4 regions of the Yersinia canariae genome follow, and region 1 is predicted to be linked to each of the others. Evidence: predicted binding sites of a transcription regulator. Region 1 holds the regulator's gene; each other region holds the start of a gene.

Region 1 (4,651 bases):
ACGACCAACAGCGATAAGAAAAAAACAGCCGCCACAGCCAGCAAAACCATTAAGAAGAAAGCGCAAGAAGTTAGTAAACCCGCCAATAAGAAATTAAATAACAATAAAACGGTGGCGAATAAAACATCTCCTATTAAAACGGCGGCTAATAAAAAAGCCGCCGTGAGCAAAACAGAAAAAGTCGCTTATGGCCGTCACCGAAATAAGGCCCAAGGTAAAGCTGATACCGAATTAGCGGCAAATAATAAAATAAAGCTCACTCCTGCACATAAAAAACGCTACCAGCACGCCAAACAGACCGCAATGAGTAAACTGATGAAGCAAGTCGGCAAACCTTATCGTTGGGGCGGCACCTCGCCTAATACAGGTTTTGACTGCAGCGGGCTTATTTATTATGCCTATAAAGATGTCATCAGAATAAAAATGCCACGTACAGCGAATGAAATGTATCATTTACGTGATGCCGCTCCGGTAAAACGGGCTGAATTAGAAAGTGGTGATTTAGTATTCTTCAATATAGCCAACCGCGGTGTTGCTGATCATGTCGGGGTTTATTTAGGCAATGGTAAATTTATTCAGTCCCCACGAACCGGGGAAGAAATTCGCATCAGTATGCTCAATAATGACTATTGGCAAGATCATTATGTCGGCGCTCGTCGCGTCGTGACACCAAAAACCATCCGCTAATCTCGCAATCCGCACCCAGTGGCCTATTGGGTGCGCGGCCCTTCAATGACATTATTTCAGTGTCTAACCTTCAGCCATTCCCCATCAAACTGTATGGTTATATCTGTCATTCCTGTAGAAAGTTGTTAAGATTAATACCCACAACAAAAATACAACAATTACGATTTTAACCGCCCCTCACCCTTCTTAGCGATTGCTAATGATCGGATTTGAGGAGCAAACACCCTGAGCAACCCCGAAAGGAGAGAGCTATGTCTTTTGAATTACCGGCATTACCTTATGCACAAAATGCACTGGAACCGCACATTTCTGCTGAAACGCTGGAATACCATTACGGCAAGCACCACAACACCTATGTGGTCAACCTCAATAATCTGATTAAAGATACCGAGTTTGCCGGTAAAAGCCTGGAAGAGATTGTCAAAACCTCCAGCGGCGGCATCTTTAATAATGCAGCTCAAGTCTGGAATCACACCTTTTATTGGCACTGTTTGTCACCTAATGGTGGTGGCGAGCCAACAGGCAAAGTCGCCGAGGCCATTAATAAATCCTTCGGTTCTTTCGCTGAATTTAAAGCGCAATTTACTGATGCAGCAGTGAAAAACTTTGGTGCGGGCTGGACGTGGCTGGTCAAAAAAGCGGATGGCACTCTGGCTATTGTCAGTACATCCAATGCCGCCACACCGCTGACGACCCAAGATAAGCCGCTGTTGACTGTAGATGTATGGGAACACGCTTACTATATTGATTACCGTAATGCGCGACCAAAATATCTGGAGAACTTCTGGGCGCTGGTGAATTGGTCTTTCGTTGAGAAAAATTTAGCCTAATTCAGCAAAAGAAATAGTCAATCGTGTTGACGTGATACCCAATAGATTTCAAGTTGCAGATAGGTGGTTATAAAATAAGCCCAAGGAATTGAAATAACACAATGAGTTGGGTGAGTGAGGCGACCAGCAACCCTGTATTTTGAAAGATGGCGGGTATTTCTCTAGACATAATTAAGGGCGGATTAACCGCCCTACTTATCACTTCACACCGGCAAGCGGTTTAATTAATTCATGACCGCCACGAAGCTAAAAGCAATAATCATTGCCAGCGCACCAACAGTCGTAATCAGCGACATTTTCAGATTGGTATCCATAACAACTCCTCAGCCGGTTAATTTTTATACTCATCATACTTTCAGTAGCAATGGTGTTGGCTACGCGCAATCATCCGAATCATTTACGACAGTAAACTCACCGAGATTCATCCGCTTGCCACCTTCCTGCTACCCGCATTATTGAGAGTATAGTAGGGTAAAGGCACATAATTAGTGCGTTAAATTATTTTCCCACAGTTAAGAAAAAAAATCTTGTGCTCATTACGCACTTTATAACATTGATTACCTCTTCCACTTTTCCTCCAGATCAGCCAAAATTCGCAGTTCATAACTGTATGCCGACTAATAACGTCCAATAAATACTCTCAGACGACCATCTGACTTCGCTCTCCAGCCCACTATTGTGTTTCTGTCTGAGCGGTGTTCGAGTCATGCAGGCAAACGATTAACATAATACTGACCTGTTGTAACAGGTGAGCTTAGGAGTCATTCTTTTTATGGCAACGATTAAAGATGTGGCCAAACACGCGGGTGTGTCTACCACCACCGTTTCGCACGTTATCAATAAAACTCGTTTCGTCGCCGAAAATACTAAGGCCGCAGTGTGGGCGGCCATTAAAGAGCTGCATTATTCGCCCAGTGCTGTGGCCCGTAGCTTGAAAGTGAATCACACGAAATCAATTGGCTTGTTGGCAACATCCAGTGAAGCGCCCTATTTCGCTGAGGTGATCGAAGCAGTTGAAAATAGCTGTTATAGCAAAGGTTACACCCTGATTTTATGTAATTCACATAATAATCTGGATAAACAAAAAGCCTATCTGGCCATGCTGGCGCAAAAACGTGTCGATGGATTATTGGTGATGTGTTCTGAATATCCTGAGCAATTACTGGGAATGTTAGAAGATTATCGCAATATCCCCATGGTTGTGATGGACTGGGGTACTGCTCGCGGTGATTTTACCGACTCGATTATTGATAATGCTTTTGAAGGCGGCTATTTAGCCGGCCGTTATCTTATTGAGCGCGGTCATCGAGATATTGGCGCTATTCCTGGCCAATTATCCCGTAATACTGGCGGTGGTCGCCATCAGGGCTTCCTGAAAGCACTAGAGGAAGCCAATATCGAATTACGTGATGAGTGGGTGGTTCAGGGCGATTTTGAACCCGAATCCGGTTATAAGGCCATGCACCAAATTCTGACACAAAAACATCGCCCGACCGCGGTGTTCTGTGGCGGCGATATTATGGCCATGGGCGCAATATGTGCTGCGGATGAGTTGGGCCTGCGGGTGCCACAAGATATTTCGGTGATTGGCTATGACAATGTCCGTAATGCCCGGTATTTCTCACCTGCGCTGACCACAATTCATCAGCCAAAAGAGAGATTGGGCGAAACCGCTTTTGCCATGTTGCTCGACCGTATTATCAGTAAACGCGAAGACCCGCAAACAATTGAAGTGCATCCTAAGTTGGTTGAGCGCCGGTCTGTTGCTGATGGCCCATTCCGCGATTATCGCCGTTAATCTTGCCTATGCCGGTAGCGCCGCATGCTACCGGCAGCTAATCCTGCTGCCCGCCGCCCTACGTGACATCATTATCATCTTTTAACCACTCATTATTTAGCGTGACACTGTCACCCAAATACGCCAGCATCCATGCTAAGGCCGGTGAGTGATTATTCTGATCCCACGTCAAGCAACACGGGCTGTCAGGCAGGGGTTCTGTCAGTGTTAATACCGCCAATTTCCCTTGTTGAATCAATGGAGATACCATATGCGCAGGAACCATTCCGATACATAACCCTTCACACAAACAGTCGATTCCCGTCGCCCAATCCGGTGCGACCAATCGCTGTTGGTTATCTAATGTCCAAGTATCTCGTTTCGGCAAATTTCGCGCCGTATCTTCCAGGCACAATGAGGGATAAGGCCGCAGCTGGTCATCATTAAGCGGCCCGGTTAAATGGGCTAAGGGGTGATTAACACTCACCACACAAAGCCAGGTCAAGAAACCCATGTCGCGAAAGACAAACCGCCCACCAACAGGAATAGCGCGAGTTGCACCAATCGCCATATCAGCCTGCCCATCCACCAGCGCATCCCAGACACCATTAAACACCTCATAACGCACTCGCAGTTCGATATCGGGGAAATGGCGATAAAAATCCTGCACTAAACGACGGCTACGTTGTGGTTTGACGATTTTATCGACCACGATATTTAATTGCCCGCGCCAACCATTCGCGACTTGCTGACACTGGCGGCGTGTGCTATTCATTTTTTTGATAACATCTCGGGCTTCCTTGATAAAAACCCGGCCCGCTTCAGTCAATTCTACGTCCCGATGACGCCGCGTAAATAAGGGCACAGCCAACCATTCCTCTAATTGGCGCACGGTATAACTGACCGCAGACGGCACTCGGTGCAATTCTTGTGCGGCTGCGCTGAAACTTCCTGTACGCGCAACTGCATCCACCACATCCAATGAATATTCTGACCACATGATTTTTCGCCTCACGCACACGAAATAATTGATATCAATTTTTTTGATAGCATGTCGCAAATATTACCGTTTCACAACAGAATATCTCGCCGGATAGAATGCCCCCCGCCATTAATTTCAATGACAAAATTTTTGCCTGCAAAATTATAATTTAGCCAAAGTCATTGAGGCAGCAGATAGATAGCAAGCTTATTAAATAAAATTAACTGATATAAATCAGTTGATTGCATGCCAATCAGTGACGCGCAGATTGGCGCACGGCTTGCCGCGATCTCGTGGAGCTAAGGCTCGAGGGCGAGCCGAATAACGAGCAGAGCTATCCCCTGCGGTTTCAAGGACATAGGATATAAAGAGAAA
Region 2 (4,651 bases), 1.2 Mb from region 1:
TGACATCCCCATTAGAAGCCACATAAGCATGATTACGGGCGATAAGCCGTTCTGTTAGCTCAATAATTTCCGGGATGTGATGAGTCGCGCGCGGCTCTAAATCTGGGCGTTCCAAATTCAATGCATCAAAATCTTTGTGCATTTCAGCTAACATTCGCGTAGTCAATTGCTCACAAGTTTCATTGTTTTCAATTGCACGTTTGATGATTTTGTCATCAACATCAGTAACATTGCGAACATACGTCAAAGAGTAACCTAAATAACGCAAATAGCGCGAAACGACGTCGAAAGCGACAAAAGTACGCCCATGCCCAATGTGACACAGGTCATAAATGGTGATCCCGCACACGTACATACCTATTTTACCGGCATGAATAGGCTTGAATTCCTCTTTTTGGCGACTCAGTGTATTAAAAATCTTTAGCATCGGGACATTCCGTGGTTTTTGTTTTTGCGATACGCATGGTTTAAAGGGATATCATCAGATTATGCGGCAAATCGGCTTCTGATACAGCACTTTTTCGCCTACAAAGGCGGCGTTTCGAGTGCTGACTCAATCTCACAGATATGATATAAGAGCCGTCTAAAGAGTTACGACTCATCTGTGAATACACTTATTACACTAGCAGGAATATTATTATGGTCACTTTTCATACTAATCACGGCGATATCGTCATCAACACCTTCGCGGATAAAGCGCCGGTTACCGTTGAAAACTTCCTGAACTACTGCCGTAAAGGTTTCTATGATAACACTATCTTCCACCGTGTTATCGATGGTTTCATGATTCAAGGCGGCGGTTTTGAGCCGGGCATGAACCAAAAAACAACTGACGCGCCTATTAAGAACGAAGCCAACAACGGTCTGAAAAACACCCGTGGCACCTTGGCAATGGCGCGTACCAACGACCCACACTCTGCTACAGCTCAGTTCTTTATTAACGTTGCCGACAACGACTTCCTGAACTTCCGCTCAGAGCGCCCAGATGGTTGGGGTTACTGTGTGTTCGCTGAAGTCACTGACGGTCTGGACGTAGTTGATAAAATCAAAAACGTTTCTACTGGCCGTAGCGGTATGCATCAAGATGTGCCAAAAGAAGATGTCATCATTAAAAGCGTTACTGTAAGCGAGTAATGACGGCTTAATGAGCACGCTTTTTATTGCTGATTTGCATCTTAGCATTCAGGAACCGGCAATTACTGCCGGTTTCCTGCATTTTATCCAGCGTGATGCTATTCATGCTGATGCGTTATATATCCTTGGCGATTTATTCGAGTCATGGATTGGCGATGATGACCCCGAGCCACTGTATCGGCAAATTGCTGCTGCGTTAAAATCACTCCAGCAACAGGGAGTGCCCTGCTATTTTATTCACGGTAACCGTGATTTTCTGCTCGGTAAACGCTTTGCTCTTGAAAGTGGCATGACCTTGCTACCGGAAGAAAAAGTTGTTGATTTGTATGGCCGTAAAATTGTTATTTTACATGGCGATACCTTATGTACCGATGATGCTGACTATCAGCATTTTCGCCGCCGGGTACACAACCCAATTATCCAAAAATTATTCCTGTGGCTGCCTCTGCGCTTCCGGTTACGCATTGCGGCTTATATGCGCAATCAAAGCCAGCAAAATAATAGCGGTAAATCGCAGCTGATTATGGATGTCAATCCGCAAGCCGTGATTGACACCTTCGAGCGGAATAATGTCAGTTGGATGATTCACGGGCACACTCATCGCCCTGATGTACATAATGTAAAATTACCCGGAGCAACAGCGCACCGTGCCGTTTTGGGCGCCTGGCATGTTGAAGGCTCAATGGTCAAAGTCACTCAAGAGAGTGTCGAGCTGATTAAATTCCCGTTTTAATCAACTTGTGGTCAATAATTACCGCACTATTTTTTCTTATCTTCACATAAAAAAACCGATAAAACCCACTAAAAGCCGCTACGCAACCGTTTTCCTCGCCTTTGGCTCATGATATGCTCTACGCCCTCTTCGCCAGTCACGATTTAGGTAACATCGTTCTGGCCGACGCTTGCGCAATCACAGGAGCTTTACACCCATGGGAGCTAACCTCGATTCGGCTTATGCAGCCGGGGTTAAAATCGCTATCGTAATGGGGTCCAAGAGTGACTGGGCCACCATGCAGTTCGCCGCCGACGTGCTCACCACGCTCAATGTCCCGTTCCATGTCGAAGTCGTTTCTGCACACCGAACCCCAGATAAACTGTTCAGTTTTGCCGAACAAGCCGATGCCAATGGCTTACATGTCATTATTGCAGGCGCGGGCGGTGCTGCTCACCTGCCGGGTATGTTGGCGGCTAAAACACTGGTGCCGGTCTTAGGTGTCCCAGTGCAAAGTGCGGCATTAAGTGGTGTCGACAGTTTGTATTCTATCGTGCAGATGCCGCGTGGCATTCCTGTGGGAACACTGGCAATTGGTAAAGCCGGTGCGGCGAATGCCGCATTGCTGGCAGCTCAAATACTGGCGCTGCATGATTCTGAATTGGCTGCGCGTTTAGCGGATTGGCGTAAAAACCAAACGGATGAAGTGTTGGATAATCCCGATCCGAGGGATGAAGCATGAAGCCGGTTTGCGTATTAGGCAATGGTCAGTTAGGCCGCATGTTGCGACAGGCCGGTGAGCCGCTGGGTATTGCAGTTTATCCGGTAGGATTAGATGCTGAACCGGAAGCCGTGCCCTATCAGCACAGTGTGATTACCGCCGAGATTGAGCGCTGGCCCGAAACAGCCTTAACACGCGAACTCGCCACACACACCGCTTTCGTTAACCGCGATATTTTCCCGCGTCTGGCTGATCGCCTGACTCAAAAGCAATTACTCGATAGTCTTAATTTAGCAACCGCGCCATGGCAATTGCTGGCAAGCGCCAGTGAATGGCCGCAAATTTTCGCTAAGCTGGGTGAATTGGCCATCGTGAAGCGCCGGGTGGGGGGGTATGACGGCCGTGGTCAGTGGCGTTTGCGCGCCGGTGAACATGAGAGTTTGCCAGCCGATGCTTATGGCGAATGCATTGTCGAGCAGGGAATTAATTTTTCCGGCGAAGTTTCATTGGTCGGCGCCCGCAGCCATCAAGGTAAATCCGTCTTTTACCCACTCACTCATAATCTGCATGAAGAGGGTATTCTGCGCATGAGTGTGGTGCGGCCTCAGCCAGATAGCCTTTTACAACCTAATCAATTACAACAGCAAGCTGAAAAGATGCTCTCCGCCATTATGGATGAGCTGAATTATGTTGGTGTGATGGCGATGGAATGTTTTATCGTCGGCGATAATTTGCTTATCAATGAACTGGCTCCACGGGTGCATAACAGTGGTCACTGGACCCAAAATGGGGCCTCAATCAGTCAGTTCGAACTGCATTTGCGCGCGATTTTGGATTTACCGCTGCCGACGCCGGTGGTGAATACCCCGTCGGCGATGGTCAATCTGATTGGTACGCCGGTGAATATCGAATGGCTGTCACTGCCATTGGTACACCTGCATTGGTATGAAAAAGAAGTGCGTGAGGGGCGCAAAGTGGGCCATTTGAACTTAAATGACCCCGATGGCGCGGCATTAAGCACGGCATTGGCAGCATTAGCGCCGCTGCTACCCGCAGAATATCAAAACGCCCTGCGCTGGGCACAAGATAAGCTGTAATTGAAGCGCGGGTAGCTTATGCCGCCCGCGTTATCTTTCTAATCCGTGTAATGGCGGAATAAAGCCCGCCCCTGCAACAATCTGGCCCCTAGCCAACCCCCACACAGTGACAGCAACAGTGCAGCAGCCAGTGGCAATGACCACCACATCACCCAGTTAGGTTGCCATGGAAAATCAAACACTAAGCGCTGTAAAGCCCAAAGTGCGGCTTCTGCCCCAATAGCGGCGGCCAGCCCCGCCACCAGCCCTAAGAGGGCAAATTCCCACCACAATGTGCCGCGCAGTAAGCGTTTACTTGCTCCGAGCGTCCGGTAGACCACCAACTCCTGACGGCGCTGGCGCATGCCGACCTGTATCTGTGCCAATAACAGTAAAGTGCCACAGATAATCACTAATACCACCATGACCTCCAGCGCCCGGCTAACCTGTTGCAGCACCTGCCCGACCTGTTTCAGCATCGCGCCAATATCCAGCAAGCTGAGTGTCGGGAACTGGCGATTCAGTTGAGTCAGAACCTCGCCATCCCCCTGATATCGGAAACTGGTCAGCCAGGTTTGTGGCTGCCCATCCAGCGCACCTGGCGGGAAAATAAAGTAGAAATTAGGACGAAGACTTTCCCAGTCTACCTGGCGAACACTGCTCACCGTGGCACCAAATGACTGAGTATCGCCACTGAATGTCAGCTTATCGCCGACGTTAATCCCCAGCCGGTCAGCAATCCCCTGTTCGATTGACACTTCATCCGCTTTTGGCGGCCATTGTCCTGCGGTCAGAATATTATGAGCGGGCAAATCTTGCTGCCAGGTCAGATTCAGCTCCCGATTCACCGCTTCGCCACCGGGTGCATCCTCGGCGACCCGCTCGGTCGCCAGTTGCTGATTAATTTCAGTCAAACGCACTCGGACGATAGGATAGAAAGTCGACGGAGTTATCTGATGTTGGGTCAGGAACTCCGTGACTTGCGGCACCTGTTGCGGTGTGATGTTT
Region 3 (4,651 bases), 1.0 Mb from region 1:
GGGATGGTAATCTCCAGCGCCGGGCATAATTCTTCGCCCACTGCGCGCACTGCGTCATATAAGCCGGCATCTTCACCGGGGTGACCGGCCGCAGACATCCAGTTAGCAGACAGTTTAATCCGCTTGAGTTCGCCAATTTGCGTCGCCGCGATATTGGTCAATGCTTCGCCAACCGCCAAACGGGCGGAAGCCGCAAAGTCCAGCAAAGCCACGGGCGCACGTTCGCCCAGAGACATCGCCTCGCCATAGTAACTGTCCAGACTGGCGCTGGTTACCGCGCAGTCAGCCACTGGGATCTGCCATGGGCCAACCATCTGATCACGGGTCACCATACCGGTTACGGTGCGGTCACCAATAGTGATGAGGAAGGTTTTCTCCGCCACGGCCGGCAAATGCATCACGCGTTTTACCGCATCAGCAATATTGATTTCGGCCCGTTGCAGAGCATCACCCTGAGCTTGCAGGCGGGTGACATCACGCAGCATTTTCGGCGTTTTGCCTAACAGCACATCCAGCGGCATATCAATTGGTTGGTTATCGAAATGGCGGTCATTCAGGGTCAGATGCAACTCTTCCGTGGCTTCACCAATAACCGCATAAGGGGCGCGTTCACGGCGGCAAATCTCATCAAACTGGGCCATCTGCGCAGGAGCGATCGCCATGACGTAACGTTCCTGAGACTCGTTACACCACACTTCCAGCGGGCTCATGCCCGGCTCGTCATTAAGAATGTCACGCAGCTCAAAGCGGCCGCCACGACCGCCGTCACTGACCAATTCTGGCATAGCGTTGGACAAACCGCCGGCCCCGACATCATGAATGAACAGGATTGGGTTGTGGTCCCCTAACTGCCAGCAGCGGTCAATCACTTCCTGACAGCGGCGTTCCATTTCCGGGTTATCGCGCTGGACGGAAGCAAAATCCAGATCCGCATCAGACTGGCCGGATGCCATAGAAGAAGCCGCGCCGCCGCCCAGACCGATATTCATCGATGGGCCACCGAGCACCACCAGCTTGGCACCCACGGTGATTTCACCTTTTTGCACATGATTGGCGCGAATATTGCCAATCCCACCAGCCAGCATGATGGGCTTATGATAGCCACGTAGCTCAGTGCCGTTATGGCTGTTTACGCGCTCTTCATAGGTGCGGAAATAACCCAGCAGCGCCGGGCGACCAAATTCATTGTTAAATGCCGCGCCACCCAGTGGGCCTTCGGTCATGATATCCAATGCAGTAACAATGCGGTCCGGCTTGCCGAAATTCTCTTCCCACGGCTGTTCAAAGCCGGGAATACGCAAGTTAGACACGGAGAAGCCCACCAAACCGGCTTTCGGCTTAGCACCGCGCCCGGTGGCACCTTCATCACGAATCTCACCACCCGAGCCGGTAGCGGCACCCGGCCACGGAGAAATCGCCGTCGGGTGATTATGAGTTTCCACTTTCATCAGGATATGCGCCTCTTCCTGATGGTAGCCATACACCCCATTTTCGGGCGCAGCAAAGAAGCGCCCAACCTGAGAACCTTCCATTACCGCGGCATTGTCTTTATAGGCAGACAGCACGTAATCCGGTGTATGTTCAAAGGTATTTTTGATCATTTTGAACAGCGATTTTGGCTGCTCAACACCATCAATTTTCCAGTCCGCATTAAAAATCTTATGACGGCAATGCTCAGAGTTGGCCTGAGCAAACATATACAGCTCGATATCCGTCGGGTTGCGCCCCAGACCAGTAAAGGCTGCCAGCAGATAATCAATTTCATCGGGAGCCAGTGCCAGGCCCAATTTGATATTGGCCTGATCCAGTGCACTGCGGCCCTGAGCCAGAATATCCACCCGTTGTACCGGGGCTGGCTGGTGGTGAGAGAACAGTTGCGCGGCTTGCTGTAAATCAGTGAAGACCGTTTCCATCATGCGGTCGTGCAGCAGTGCCGACAATTGCTGCCATTGATTTTCGGTCAGATTCGGGCCTTGTATATAGAAAGCCAGACCGCGCTCTAAACGCAAAACCTGCGGCAATGCACAGTTGTGTGCAATATCAGTCGCTTTGGAAGACCATGGAGAAATTGTCCCCGGCCTTGGGGTCACCAGCAGTAAACGCCCTTCTGGCGCATGTTCGGGGAGAGAGGGTCCATACTTGAGCAGCCGCTGGAGTCTGGCGTGTTCGTCAGCGCTCAATGGGGCGCTAACATCGGCAAAGTGAACATATTCGGCGTAAATGTCATCTACTGGCAGATGAGCATCCTGGCAACGGGACAGCAGTTTGGTAATACGAAAAGCCGACAAAGCGGGCGAACCACGCAGTATTTCCATAATCTAAGTTTCTCTCGTCTTCGAAGCGACTGGGACAGCACTTCATTGGGCGCAACAGGGGAAAACGCGCGCCATTATAGTGAATCTAAGCCGCCGACGAAACCGTTTGCGTAGCTATTATTCATAATTGCGTCAGAAACCTCGGTGAGAGATATCCGTTGAATGCCGGATAAATAGCTAGCAATTAAAGTTGCACACTGACGATTTGTTGCGCAAAATGCCACTCCACTGGGGATTTAACCATGTCGATTTTCAGCTTCATGACACACATATAAAGAGCGCTGCCGAGAGATAACTATTTGACGCGCATAAAATTAAATTACTTTGTTATCGGTGTAATCGCCTTACTTCTGGCCCTCGCGCTGTGGCCTAATATTCCCTGGCGCAGTAGTCAAGAAGGGCAACTGGACCGTATAAAAGCCCGTGGCGAACTGCGAGTTGGCACAATAAGTTCACCGCTTATCTACTCTACCGGAAAGGATGGCCCTTCCGGTCTCGACTATGAGCTGGCAAAACGTTTTGCTGACTATCTGGGGGTTAAGTTGGTGGTGACCCCACATCATAATATCAACGATCTATTTGATGCTTTAGATAGCGATGATGCAGACCTGATTGCTGCCGGGCTAATTTATAACAGCGAACGTCTTAACCGGGCGCGCACCGGCCCTGCCTATTATTCTGTCTCACAACAGTTGGTCTACCGGTTGGGGGCTACACGGCCAAAATCATTCAGTGACCTGAAAGGCCAGTTGATTGTGGCTTCCGGTTCGGCCCATATGACGACCTTAAAGCAGCTTAAACAGACCAAATACCCCGACCTTAACTGGGGCTCGTCCGTTGACCGCTCTGGAAAAGAGTTATTGGAGCAAGTCGCTGATGGTAAGCTCGATTATACCCTCGGGGATTCCGTCACCATTGCCCTGCTGCAACGCATTCACCCGCAATTAGCCGTAGCATTTGACGTCACAGATGAAGAACCGGTGACTTGGTATTTCCAACAGAGCAATGATGACAGCCTGTATGCGGCGATGCTTGATTTCTACAGTCAGACGGTGGAAGACGGCAGTTTGGCGCGTCTGGAGGAAAAATATCTCGGCCATGTCGGCAGTTTTGATTATGTCGATACCAAAACATTTCTTTCCGCCATCGACGCCGTATTGCCCTCTTTCCGGCCATTGTTTGAAAAACATGCCGGTGAAATTGACTGGCAACTACTGGCCGCAATCGCTTACCAGGAATCCCATTGGAATCCACAAGCTACCTCCCCCACCGGGGTGCGCGGCTTGATGATGCTCACGCGAGCAACTGCCAGTGGCTTGGGAGTCAAAGACAGGATTGATCCCGAAGAGAGCATTAAAGGCGGCTCGGTTTACTTACAGCGGTTAATGCAAAAAGTGCCGGATACCATTCCTGAAGATGAACGCATTTGGTTCGCGCTGGCGGCATATAACTTGGGTTACGGCCATATGCTTGATGCCCGCAAGCTGACCAAAAGCCAAAATGGCAATCCCGACAGTTGGGTTGACGTAAAAATGCGGCTACCAATGTTGAGCCAAAAACGCTACTACCCGAGCACCACTTATGGTTACGCCCGGGGTCATGAAGCCTATAACTATGTCGAAAACATTCGCCGCTATCAGGTCAGTCTGGAAGGATACTTGCAGGAAAAAGAGAAAAAAGCTGCACAACATGCTGCTATTGAGGCCGAACTGGGTAAAGGTTACCCGGTGGTCGGCCCCGGCTGGTCAATCAATAATTAGTGAGATGGCGAGATAACTCATTGATCATTCGATACCCGCATGGCGAGTTTCAACGCTTTTTGTTGCTCGCGCCGCAAGCGAAAAAACGCACTCAATTGGTGGGAGCAAGCATCAGCCAACACTCCCGCAGTAATCTCTATCTGATGATTCATCCCAGGATGGCGCAAAATATCCATCAATGATCCTGCTGCGCCAGTTTTCAAATCATTAGCGCCATACACCAAGCGGCGAATCCGGCTGTGCACCATGGCCCCGGCACACATCACGCACGGCTCCAGAGTGATATATAAAGTGGCATCTATCAGGCGATAGTTCTGCACTGCTTGCCCACCTTGGCGCAACGCCATGATTTCGGCATGAGCGGTTGGATCATTATCACGAATAGACCGGTTCCATCCCTCACCAATAACCTGATTGTCCAGCACCAATATTGCGCCCACCGGAACTTCGCCCTCTGCTTGCGCGCGCAGCGCTAATGCTAATGCTCGCTGCATCCAGTATTCATCGCTGTATTCCGCGGGCGAAGTACATTCAGAAGACAAATTCTTATCAGTAGACACATTAACCTCTCTGGCA
Region 4 (4,651 bases), 350 kb from region 1:
TTATTCAAGCTTTTGGCGGTAATAAAATCAATATTACGTTGGAATTAACTGAGCGAAAATTGATTGTTGCAGATGCGACCACAGATAAATTATTTGCTGAACTTCATGCTTTAGGCGTCTTTATTGCTATCGATGACTTTGGTACCGGGCATTCAAGTCTGACTTACCTGCAAAAGTTTAAAGTTGATTTTCTCAAGATTGACCAAAGCTTTGTCGGAATGATTGGTTCAGATGCTTTGTCGAGTCACATTGTGGGCAATGTAATTGATCTCGCCACTCGGCTAGGGTTACAAACTATTGCCGAGGGAGTCGAAAACGAAACTCAAATGCGTTATTTACAAGCCCATAATGTGGATTACCTACAGGGCTATATGTATGGGCGACCTATGCCCATGAACGAGTTTGCTAAATATTTATTCCATTAAGATTATTGGCTGGTGGATAAAATAAAAGGGCGCCTAAGGCACCCTTTTTATAACCTGTCACAGTGAGTTAATTAGAGCACTGCAACGATAGCTTCACACAATGGCGCCATGTTGTCCGGTGTCATACCTGCAACGTTTACACGACCAGAATTTACTGCATAAACCGCGAATTCATTGCGTAAACGCAGAACTTGGTCTTTGGTCAGGCCACTGAACGAGAACATACCATTTTGGTTGATGATAAAGCTGAAATCTAGCTTAGCGCCTTTTTCCTGCAAAGTATTAACAAACAATTGGCGCATACGGTGAATACGCTGGCGCATATCAGTCAGTTCTTGTTCCCAAATAGCACGCAGGGCAGGGTTGCTTAGTATGGTCGCAACCACTGAAGCACCATGAGCTGGCGGGTTGGAATAGTTAGCACGAATGACCGCTTTAACTTGGCTAAAGGTAATATCCGCTACTTCACTGTTTGCGGCAACCACAGTACAAGCACCAACACGTTCATTATAAAGACCGAAGTTTTTGGAGTAAGAACTGCAAACAATAAATTCTTGATGCTTGGCGGCGAAAATACGCAAACCTTGAGCATCTTCTTCCAAACCTTTGGCAAAACCTTGATAAGCGAAGTCAAACAGCGGTAACCAACCCTTAGCCACTGACAGTTCAGCTAATTGGCTCCACTGAGCTTCTGTTGGGTCAATCCCCGTCGGGTTATGGCAGCAGCCATGGAACAGCACGACGTCGCCAGCTTGAGCTTCGGACAGGCTCTTTAATAACCCATCGAAGTCCAGCGCATGATTTGCCGCGTCATAATAAGCATACTCAACCACTTCCAAACCAGCAGCCGCGAAAATATTTTTATGATTTGGCCAGCTTGGATTACTGACCCAGACACGTTTGGCGCTGGTCTGATGGGCAATAAAATCGGCCGCGATACGTAATCCGCCAGTACCACCAGGGGTTTGAGCGGTGCGAGCACGTTTATTAGCAATAATAGCGCTATCAGCCCCGAACAGCAGTTCCTGAGTACAGCTGGCGAAAACCGGCAGGCCATCAATACCCAAATAATTTTTGGTGACTTCATTTTCCAGCAAATACTGCTCAGCTTTCTTTACGCTGGTCAGCACTGGCGTTTTCCCGGTTTCGTCTTTGTAGACACCGATCCCCAGGTTGATTTTATTAGGGCGGTCATCCGCGCGGAAAATATCGGTCAGGCCCAGAATGGGGTCCGCAGGTGCAGCAGTGATTTTTTCAAACATGTCAGAGGCTTCCATGGCTTAGCGTTAAGCAAACAGAACCATCAGGGTAGCGCCAGTTGCGGCCTTTGCCAACCGTTTGCGATAAAAAGAAATGAATGTTGTGAGGCGGGGAGTTTCGGGGTGAAAAATCGGCAAAATAACACGTTCAGCAGTGCAATATCCCTATTTCAGCCAAGGATAAAAACAAAAAGACAGAGCCGAAGCCCTGTCTTTTTTTAACTTACGTCAGCAGATAAACTGCTTGATTAAGTTTAACTTAGAACTGGTAAACCAAGCCAACACCAACAACGTTGTCAGTGTTCAGACCGTTTTTAACAGTGAAGGTGTCTTCATCCAGCAAGTTGATTTTGTAATCAACATAGGTAGACATGTTTTTGTTGAAGTAGTAGTAAGAACCAACAGAAACATATTTCAACAGGTCATGGTTGTCGCCAGTTGCGTCATTCAGATCCTTGCCTTTAGACTGAACGTAGCCTAAAGATGGACGCAGACCGAAGTCGAATTGGTACTGTGCAGTAATTTCCAAGTCACGAGTTTTGTTCGCGATGGTGTTAGCTGCGGTACCGTATGGAGTCATGTTCTGAGTTTCAGCATACATAACAGCCAAGTATACGTTGTTTGCGTCGTATTTAGCACCAACGTTCCATGCTTGAGCTTGGTTGCCTGGAGCGGTAGAAGCATCTTTCTGCAGAGTAGTACGGTTTGCAGTAGAGTAACCAGCACCGAAGTTCACGCCGTAGCCGATATCATAAGTGGAAGACATGCCGAAGCCGTCGCCATTTGATTCTTTAACATCGCCATTACGTTCGTTTTTGCCTTGGTATTGCAGGGCAAAGTTCAGGCCATCAACCAGACCGAAGAAGTTAGTGTTACGGTAAGTTGCCAGACCAGTAGAACGGCCAGTCATGAAGTTGTCAGAGTTGGAGATTGAATCACCACCGAACACTGGCAGCATGTCAGTCCATGCGTTGACGTCATAGATTACGCCGTAGTTACGGCCGTAGTCGAATGAACCGAATTCAGCAAATTTCAGACCAGCAAAGCCCAGACGTGTTGCGTTGCCATCTTGAGCATCACCACCTTCGGTGTTGTTTGCTTGGATGTTGTATTCCCACTGGCCGTAACCGGTCAGTTGGTCAGTAATTTGGGTTTCGCCTTTGAAGCCAAAACGAACATAAGATTTGTCGCCGTCTTGTTTAGCGTTATCAGAGAACTGGTGACGCGCGTCAACTTTACCGTACAGGTCAAGTTTGTTGCCGTCTTTGTTGTAGATTTCTGCTGCATTAGCTGCGCCAGCTACTAACAGTGCTGGGATTACTACTGCAAGAATATTGCGCTTCATCATTATTATTACCCTCATTGGTGTTATTCGGACACCTGCCACTGCCGCCAATAATTTTTTTGGAACTATTGTTGAGAGTTTGGTGTCGTCTGTGTCTGAACGCAGTGTTCCATTCACGAGGGTTATAATCCACACCGAAAATGCTACCAATTACCTGAATATGTTTCATTGGGAAACTATGTGTTACTAAATGTAAATATCAGGGAACTTTGTGACTCAGATCGAACTTTAAAAAATGACAAAAGCCAGCTGAGCTGGCTTTTATTTATACAAAAATACAATTTTTTTCTAAATGACTAATTTAGAAACTGGCATTTCTTGGTGTGCGTGGGAATGGAATAACGTCCCGGACGTTTTGAACCCCTGTTACGTAGGAGATCAAACGCTCAAATCCAAGGCCAAAACCTGAATGTGGCACAGTGCCATAGCGACGAAGATCACGATACCACCAATAATCTTCTTTATTGAGGCCCATTTCAGCCAGACGCGCATCCAGAACATCTAAACGCTCTTCACGCTGTGAACCACCGATGATTTCGCCAATACCCGGGGCGAGAATATCCATCGCTGCCACGGTTTTGCCATCTTCGTTCATACGCATATAGAAGGCTTTGATATCTTTTGGATAGTTTTTAACCACAACCGGCGCTTTAAAGTGTTTCTCAGCCAAATAACGCTCATGCTCAGAAGATAAATCAATGCCCCAAGAGACATCATTTTCAAATTTCTGTCCGGATGCCAGTAAGATCTCAATGGCGTCGGTGTAGTCAACCTGAGCAAAGTCTGAGGTAACAAAACGCTGCAAACGATCAACGGCATCTTTATCTACACGCTCAGCAAAGAACTTCATGTCATCAGCACGCTCGTTCAATACCGCTTGGAAAACGTATTTCAACATTTTCTCTGCCAAACCAGCGACATCATCTAATGAAGCAAAAGCAACTTCTGGCTCGACCATCCAGAATTCGGCCAAATGACGGCTGGTGTTGGAGTTCTCAGCTCGGAAAGTAGGGCCGAAAGTGTAAACCTTGGATAATGCACTGGCGTAGGTTTCACCATTAAGCTGACCGGATACTGTCAGGAAAGCTTCTTTACCGAAGAAATCTTCGCTGAAATCGACAGCACCAGTATCAGTACGTGGCAGATTTTCCAGATCCAGCGTTGATACGCGGAACATTTCACCAGCGCCTTCAGTATCAGAAGCAGTGATAAGTGGTGTTGAAACCCAAAAGTACCCATTCTCGTCGAAGAAACGGTGAATAGCTTGTGCCAAAGTATGACGAACTCGCGCGACGGCGCCGATCAAGTTGGTCCGTGGGCGCAAGTGAGCCACTTCACGCAAGTATTCTATGCTGTGGCGTTTTGCGGCCATTGGATAGGTATCAGGGTCATCAACCCAACCAACCACTTTGATAGCGGTTGCCTGAATTTCAAAACTCTGGCCTTCACCTGGTGATGCCACCACTGTGCCAGTGACTTCTACTGAGCAACCGGTAGTTAAATGCAGTACTTCATCCTGATAATTAGGCAAAGTATTATTTACGACGGCCTGTAACGGGTCAAAGCAGGAACCGTCATAAACGGCAACGAAGGAGATACCCGCTTTAGAATCTCTCCGGGTA

What was found. The regulator PurR, encoded in region 1, represses purine synthesis genes. The targets are predictions, from matches to a motif close to CANGCAAACGTTTGCNTG.
Region 2: a site for PurR is predicted at 1,947-1,964, ahead of purE (5-(carboxyamino)imidazole ribonucleotide mutase). Genes of this name have one in related genera too.
Region 3: a site for PurR is predicted at 2,411-2,428, ahead of purL (phosphoribosylformylglycinamidine synthase). Genes of this name have one in related genera too.
Region 4: a site for PurR is predicted at 1,753-1,770, ahead of F0T03_RS08510 (amino acid aminotransferase). Genes of this name have one in related genera too.

What each region holds. Positions count from the first base shown of each region.
Region 1 is NZ_CP043727.1:2,187,818-2,192,468, reverse strand. Features, by position in the region: gene F0T03_RS10140 (C40 family peptidase) at 1-687, shown strand, start outside; gene sodB (superoxide dismutase [Fe]) at 939-1,517, shown strand; gene cydH (cytochrome bd-I oxidase subunit CydH) at 1,742-1,831, opposite strand; gene purR (HTH-type transcriptional repressor PurR) at 2,290-3,315, shown strand; gene punR (DNA-binding transcriptional activator PunR) at 3,374-4,294, opposite strand.
Region 2 is NZ_CP043727.1:3,364,801-3,369,451, forward strand. Features, by position in the region: gene cysS (cysteine--tRNA ligase) at 1-427, opposite strand, end outside; gene ppiB (peptidylprolyl isomerase B) at 640-1,134, shown strand; gene F0T03_RS15605 (UDP-2,3-diacylglucosamine diphosphatase) at 1,145-1,867, shown strand; gene purE (5-(carboxyamino)imidazole ribonucleotide mutase) at 2,064-2,588, shown strand; gene purK (5-(carboxyamino)imidazole ribonucleotide synthase) at 2,585-3,664, shown strand; gene ybbP (putative ABC transporter permease subunit YbbP) at 3,703-4,651, opposite strand, start outside.
Region 3 is NZ_CP043727.1:1,184,840-1,189,490, reverse strand. Features, by position in the region: gene purL (phosphoribosylformylglycinamidine synthase) at 1-2,315, opposite strand, end outside; gene mltF (membrane-bound lytic murein transglycosylase MltF) at 2,615-4,075, shown strand; gene tadA (tRNA adenosine(34) deaminase TadA) at 4,093-4,651, opposite strand, start outside.
Region 4 is NZ_CP043727.1:1,840,273-1,844,923, forward strand. Features, by position in the region: gene F0T03_RS08505 (EAL domain-containing protein) at 1-425, shown strand, start outside; gene F0T03_RS08510 (amino acid aminotransferase) at 497-1,687, opposite strand; gene ompF (porin OmpF) at 1,944-3,029, opposite strand; gene asnS (asparagine--tRNA ligase) at 3,331-4,651, opposite strand, start outside.